2 regions of the Streptomyces sp. NPDC026500 genome follow, and region 2 is predicted to be linked to the other one. Evidence: riboswitches for the same ligand, from Rfam matches in the RefSeq annotation. Region 2 holds a riboswitch; the other holds the start of a gene.
What was found. A riboswitch is a leader RNA that binds a small molecule or an ion and turns the genes downstream of it on or off. The one in region 2 is predicted to bind glycine.
Positions count from the first base shown of each region.

Region 1: linked by a shared signal. The riboswitch ahead of gcvP (aminomethyl-transferring glycine dehydrogenase) and the one ahead of gcvT (glycine cleavage system aminomethyltransferase GcvT) in region 2 are both predicted to bind glycine.

Region 1 covers NZ_JBVHQB010000009.1:9,570-12,969, forward strand. Annotated here, with positions in the region: gene ACZ4N5_RS17780 (DNA polymerase IV) at 1-1,148, shown strand, start outside; gene ACZ4N5_RS17785 (PRC-barrel domain-containing protein) at 1,070-1,441, opposite strand; glycine riboswitch at 1,556-1,651, shown strand; gene gcvP (aminomethyl-transferring glycine dehydrogenase) at 1,829-3,400, shown strand, end outside.
Region 2 covers NZ_JBVHQB010000023.1:48,044-51,443, reverse strand. Annotated here, with positions in the region: gene gcvT (glycine cleavage system aminomethyltransferase GcvT) at 158-1,276, opposite strand; glycine riboswitch at 1,311-1,423, opposite strand; glycine riboswitch at 1,424-1,520, opposite strand; gene ACZ4N5_RS33350 (AAA family ATPase) at 1,725-2,393, shown strand; gene ACZ4N5_RS33345 (enhanced serine sensitivity protein SseB) at 2,457-3,233, shown strand.

The sequences.
Region 1 (3,400 bases), on a different contig from region 2:
CGGGTGTGGGGCCGGCCACCGGCGACCATCTGCGGCGGGCCGGCATCACCACCGTCGAGGAGCTCGCCGAGGCGGGCGAGGACGAGCTGGTACGGCTGGTGGGGAAGGCTCACGGGCACGCGCTGTTCGCGATGGCGCTGGCCCACGACGAGCGGCCCGTGGTGGCCGAGCGGGAGACCAAGTCGGTGTCGGTCGAGGACACGTACGACGTGGACATCCACGACCGCGTCCGGGTGGAGCTGGAGGTGCAGCGGCTCGCGGACCGGTGTGTGCGGCGGCTGCGCCGGGCCGGGCTGTCGGGGCGGACCATCGTGCTGAAGGTGCGCAGGTACGACTTCTCGACGCTGACCCGGTCCGAGACGCTGAGGGGGCCCACGGACGACCCCGGTGTCGTCCGGGAGGCCGCAGCCCGGCTGCTGGAGGGCGTGGACACTACCGGCGGCGTGCGCCTGCTGGGGGTAGGTGTCTCCGGGCTCGCCGACTACACGCAGGAGGACCTGTTCGCGCAGGCGCAGGCCGCTGCCGTGGGGGACCTGGCGGCCGAGGAGCGTTCCGCGGACGAGCCGGCCGAAGAGGCCGCCGGGGAGGTACCGCCCGCGGAGCGGCGGTGGCCCTCCGGGCACGATGTGCGCCATGCCGAGTTCGGGCACGGATGGGTACAGGGGAGCGGGCTGGGGCGGGTCACGGTGCGGTTCGAGACGCCCTGGTCCGATCCCGGCCGGGTGCGGACCTTCCGGACGGACGATCCGCAGCTGGAGCCGGCGGACCCGCTGCCCCTGGTGGAGCGAAGACCGGAGGATGCCGAAGGGCTCCCGGCCGGTTCCGAGCCGGTGGTGTCAGAAGCCGGGACGCAGGGTCCGGGCCGGGACGCGGGCCCAGACGCGGACGCGGGCCCAGACCCAGATCTAGACGCGGACGCGGGCCCAGACCCAGACGCGGGCCCTGACCCAGACCCAGACGCGGGCCCTGACCCGGGCCCAGACGCGGGCCCAGACGCGGGCCCAGACGCGGGCCCTGACCCGGGCCCAGACGCGGGCCCGGGTCCGGACGCGGGCCCGGGCCGCAGGGCTCAGGCGTCCTCCGTGCCCGCTAGCCGGCCGAAGTCCCGGTCCGGCGGCGGCGGAGGGGACGCCACGTCGAGACCGTAGTGGTGGTAGAGCTGGAGTTCCTGTTCGGGGGAGAGGTGACGCCCGACGCCGAAGTCGGGGGCGTCCTTGATCAGCGCTCGGTCGAAGGGGATACGCAGGGTCCCCTCGACGATCTCGCTGGGCTCCAGGGGCACGAAGGCATCCCTGCTGAACAGCCCGGTGCGTATGGCCGCCCACTCCGGGACACCGGTGGCGTCGTCGAGATAGACCTCGTCGATCGTGCCGATCTTGGTGCCCTTGCTGTCGAACGCCTTGCGGCCGATCAGGTTGCGCGGATCGATGTCGGTCTGCACGGTCCCTCCAGTGGTCGCAAACTCATCCGTAAGTACTACAAAAGAGCACATTTGTGAAGGCGGCCACTCGAAGGCTGATGTCTTGTCCTCGCTGGTAGGCTGGCAGACGGCTGCTGATCCCGTGCGGGAGAGTCCTCCAGATTTCACCGGAGGCGCCGAAGGAGCAAATCCTCCCCGGAATCTCTCAGGCTCACGTACCGCACGGACGAGGTCACTCTGGAAAGCAGGGCGGGTGTCGATGGCTTCCGCTCTCACCGACGGTGAAAGCCGGACCGTCCGAGGACGATCCGGTGAAACTCTCAGGTTGAGATGACAGAGGGGGAGGCCGTCGGGGTACCCGTGCCGGGGTGCCCCTCGAAGGTCGCGTCAGACCAGGAGGCCTCCGCCATGACCGCCCCTCGTATTCCGCTTTCCGAGCTCGAACAGGGCATTCCCTTCGAGCAGCGCCACATCGGGCCCGACTCCGAAGCGCGGGCCAAGATGCTCGCGCAGGTCGGATACGGCTCGCTCGACGAGCTGACGGCCGCCGCGGTGCCCGACGTGATCAAGAACGCCGAGGCCCTGAAGCTGCCGGCCGCGCGCACCGAGGCCGAGGTACTCGCCGAGCTCCGCTCCCTCGCGGACCGCAACGAGGTGCTCGGCTCGATGATCGGCCTCGGTTACTACGGCACGTTCACGCCGCCGGTGATCCTGCGCAACGTCATGGAGAACCCGGCCTGGTACACCGCGTACACGCCGTACCAGCCGGAGATCTCGCAGGGCCGTCTCGAGGCGCTGCTGAACTTCCAGACCGTCGTCGCCGAGCTGACCGGACTGCCGACCTCCGGCGCCTCCCTCCTCGACGAGGGCACCGCCGCCGCCGAGGCGATGGCGCTGTCCCGCCGCATGGGCAAGAACAAGAAGGGCCTCTTCCTGGTCGACGCGGACGCGCTGCCGCAGACCATCGCCGTCATAGAGACCCGCGCCGAGCCGACCGGCGTCGAGATCGTCGTCGCCGACCTCGCCGACGGCATCCCGGCCGATCTCGCCGGGCGCGAGATCAACGGCGTGCTGATCCAGTACCCGGGCGCCTCCGGTGCCGTACGCGACATCAAGCCGATCGTCGAGCAGGCGCACGAGCTGGGCGCCGTCGTCACCGTCGCCGCCGATCTGCTCGCCCTGACCCTGCTGACCTCGCCCGGCGAGCTCGACGCGGACATCGCGATCGGTACGACGCAGCGCTTCGGTGTGCCGATGGGCTTCGGCGGTCCGCACGCCGGTTACATGGCGGTGCGCGAGAAGTTCGCGCGCAGCCTCCCCGGCCGCCTGGTCGGTGTGTCCGTGGACGCCGACGGGCACAAGGCGTACCGCCTCGCCCTGCAGACGCGTGAGCAGCACATCCGCCGCGAGAAGGCGACCAGCAACATCTGTACGGCTCAGGTGCTGCTCGCCGTGATGGCCGGCATGTACGCCGTCTACCACGGTCCCGACGGCCTGCGGACCATCGCACGGCGTACCCACCGCTACGCCACCGTCCTGGCCGCGGGGCTCACCGCCGGCGGTATCGAGGTCGTGCACGGCGCGTACTTCGACACGCTCACCGTGCGGGTCCCGGGCCGCTCCGCCGAGATCGTGGCCGCCGCCCGCGACCACGGCGTCAACCTCCACCTCGTCGACGCCGACCAGGTGTCGATCTCGTGCGACGAGACGACCACGCGCGACCAGCTGGCCGCCGTGTGGACCGCCTTCGGCGTTGAAGGCGACATCGAGGCGCTGGACGCGAGCACGCAGGACACCCTGCCGGCCGCGCTGCTGCGCACCGACGAGTACCTCACGCACCCCGTCTTCCACCAGCACCGCTCCGAGACCGCGATGCTGCGCTACCTGCGCAAGCTCTCCGACCGCGACTACGCGCTCGACCGCGGCATGATCCCGCTGGGCTCCTGCACCATGAAGCTCAACGCGACCACCGAGATGGAG
Region 2 (3,400 bases):
GGAGTGCTGATGGAGGGAAGCGTGGGTGACACGGGCGGATGTGCCCAGGGTCACGTCCGACGCCCGACGGGGCGCCCGTCAGGGCCGGCGCCCGACGGGCATACGTGTCATGTCCGGCCCTGCGGACCGGTGTCGTTCCGGCCCGTGCGGACCAGTGTCATTTCTGGCGCCTGTAGAACGGCAGCGCCACGACCTCGTACGGTTCGTGGCTGCCCCGGATGTCCACACCGACACCGGCGGTGCCCGGCGCGGCGTGCGCGGCGTCGACGTACGCCATGGCGATCGGCTTGCCCAGCGTGGGGGAGGGGGCGCCGGAGGTGATCTCGCCGATCACCTGGCCGCCGGCGACGACCGAGTACCCGGCACGCGGCACGCGACGCCCCTCGGCGATCAGGCCGACGAGGACCCGCGGCGGGTTCTGCTCGGCACGGGAGGCGGCCTCCGACAGCGCCGCGCGCCCCACGAAGTCGCCCTCCTTCTCGAACTTCACGACCCGGCCGAGACCGGCGTCGAAGGGGGTCAGCGAGGTGGTCAGCTCGTGCCCGTACAGCGGCATGCCGGCCTCCAGGCGCAGCGTGTCGCGGCAGGACAGACCGCAGGGGACCAGCCCGGCCGGGGTGCCCGCGTCGGTCAGCGCCTGCCACACCTTCTCGGCGTCGGCGGGGGCGACGAACAGCTCGAAGCCGTCCTCGCCGGTGTAGCCGGTGCGGGCGATCAGGGCCGGGACGCCGGCCACCGTGCCCGGCAGGCCGGCGTAGTACTTCAGGCCGTCCAGGTCCGCGTCCGTGACCGACTTGAGGATGCCGGAGGACTCGGGCCCCTGAACGGCGATCAGCGCGTACGCGTCACGGTCGTCGCGCACCACGGCGTCGAAACCGGCGGCGCGCTCGGTCAGCGCGTCCAGCACCACCTGGGCGTTGGAGGCGTTCGCGACGACCATGTAGTCGTGCTCGGCGAGCCGGTAGACGATCAGGTCGTCCAGGATGCCGCCGTCCTCCTGGCAGATCATGGTGTAGCGGGCGCGGCCCACGCCGACGGTGGCGATGTTGCCGACCAGCGCGTGGTTCAGGAGAGCCGCGGCCTCGGGGCCGGTGACGGTGATCTCGCCCATGTGGGAGAGGTCGAAGAGGCCGGCCTTCGTGCGGACGGCGAGGTGCTCGTCGCGCTCCGAGCCGTAGCGCAGGGGCATGTCCCAGCCTGCGAAGTCGGTCATCGTCGCGCCGAGCGAGCGATGCAGGGCATCGAGCGCGGTGTGACGGGGTGCGGTGCTGCTCATCGGTCTGGCTCCCAAGGCATGACGGCGAGGTCGTTCCTCCCCATCTGTCATCGGAACCTGAGAGGTTCATCACGACCCCACGAAATGGTGGTCCTGATTTGCACCTTGGGTGGAGCCACCGGAGAGCGGCCCGCTTTTCAGATGTGCCTCGCCCGCGCGGTAACGGGGCCTGAGAGATTCAAGGGAGGGACTTGCTCCTTCGGCGCCCGGGTACACGTACCCAGGACTCTCCCGCGCGGATTCAAGCGGCCGGTATGCAGTTGGCGCGGCCATCATTGCACGCGCTGTCCGATCCCGGCAGCCCGCACCTGGAGCCGTCCCGTCGGGGCGGTCCGCATCTGTGACCGGCCTGTGGCAGTCCGCGCATGAAAAGGGGAAGCGCCGGGCATTACCTTCTCTTTACAGTCGACGGGGATGGGACTCCACGTCCAAGGGGAGGACGGTCACGGTGAACAGGACCACGGCGTACGCGACGACCTCGGGTCTCGCACTGCCCGAGCAGCCCGGCGCAGCGGCCCGGAAGGCGCGCGGCCCGCTTCCGGCGGCCGTCGTCCGGGATCTTCGCGACCGGGTGGGGCACAGCCCGCACGGTCTGCGCTTCGGGGCGCGCGACGTCGTCGTGGTCACCGGACTGCCCGGCAGCGGCAAGTCGACGCTGATGCGGCGGGCCGTGCGGGGCACGCGCGTCGACTCGCAGGACACCCGCGACCGCTGGGACGGCCGGACGGCCCGCCTGCTGCCGTACGTGGTCTACCGCCCCCTGGTCCGCCTCGCGCACTACGCCGGCCTGCGCCGCGCGCTGCGCGAGGGCGGCGGACTAGTCGTGCACGACTGCGGTACGCAGGCCTGGGTGCGCCGCTGGCTCGCCCGCGAGGCGCGGCGCCGGGGCGGCGCGCTGCACCTGCTGCTGCTCGACGTCACGCCGGGCACCGCGCTGGACGGCCAGCGCGAGCGCGGCCGGGGCGTCTCGCGCTACGCCTTCGCCCGCCATCGCGGCGCGGTCGCCCGGCTGCTGCGCGCCGCCGAGAAGGGAGACCTGCCCGAGGGGTGCGGTTCGGCGGTGCTCATCGACCGGGACGCGGCGGATGTGCTGCGCAGGATCGACTTCGGCCACTGAGCGGTCGCGGTGGCCCACTAACCTTTCCAGCTGGAACAGCGGTTCGAAGCGGGCGGTAGACAGATGGACTTTCCGGCACAGGCGCACCCCCATCCGCACGGCGGTTGGCCCGGCAACGAGTTGGAGGAGGTGTTGTCCTCCTCCCTCGGCGTGCCGGCGGGGCCCTCGGCCGGCGCTCGCATCGTCGAGGTGCTCGGCCGCAGCTTCGTGTGGGTGCCGCTGCCCAACGGCGGCGGCCCGCAGAGCGGTCCGCTCGATCTGCCCACGATGGACCTCGGGGGCCAGGTGTACGTCCCCGTCTTCAGCTCCGAGGAGCAGTTCCGCCAGGTCACCGGCGGCCACATGCCCTACACGATCGCGCCCGCGGTGGAGTTCGCCCGCGGACTTCCGCCGCAGGTCGGCATCGCGGTCAACCCGGACGGCGTGGTCGGCGTACCGCTGCCGCCGATGGCCGTCGCCGAGCTGTGCCGGGCCGGGCGGACCCCGCTGGACGGGTCGGCCAGCGGGGGCCGGGTGCGGCTCTTCGAGCCCGACTGGCAGGAGGACCCGATCGACTTCCTCGCCGCGGCCTCGGCCGAGTTCGCCGGGACCGGCGTCGTCCTGAGCGCCCGCCGCTGCCTGGCCAGCATCGAGGGCGACGATCCGGTCATGTTCATCGGCGTCGAGCTCTCGCTGTGGGAGGGCGAGGCCCGCACCCTGCCCCTCGACGCCCTGGGCCGTGCCCTCGGCCGCGTCCCGATGAACATTCCGGTGAACCTGGTTCTCCTCGATGTGACGCAGGACCCGGTCGGCGACTGGATGCGGGCCCAGGTGCGCCCCTTCTACCAGCACGGTCACTGAACGCGGCCCGTCCCGAGGGCGCCCGGGAAACCGTGCGCCCGGTCCCGCGGGGCCCTTGGCTCCCTCGCGCGGCGGGCTCCGGCTCTCGACTGCTTCCCCCGGCGGAGCGCGATCGCCGCATAAGCTGGTTTCATGGCCTGGTCGAGGTGTTGACGCACGTTCGTATC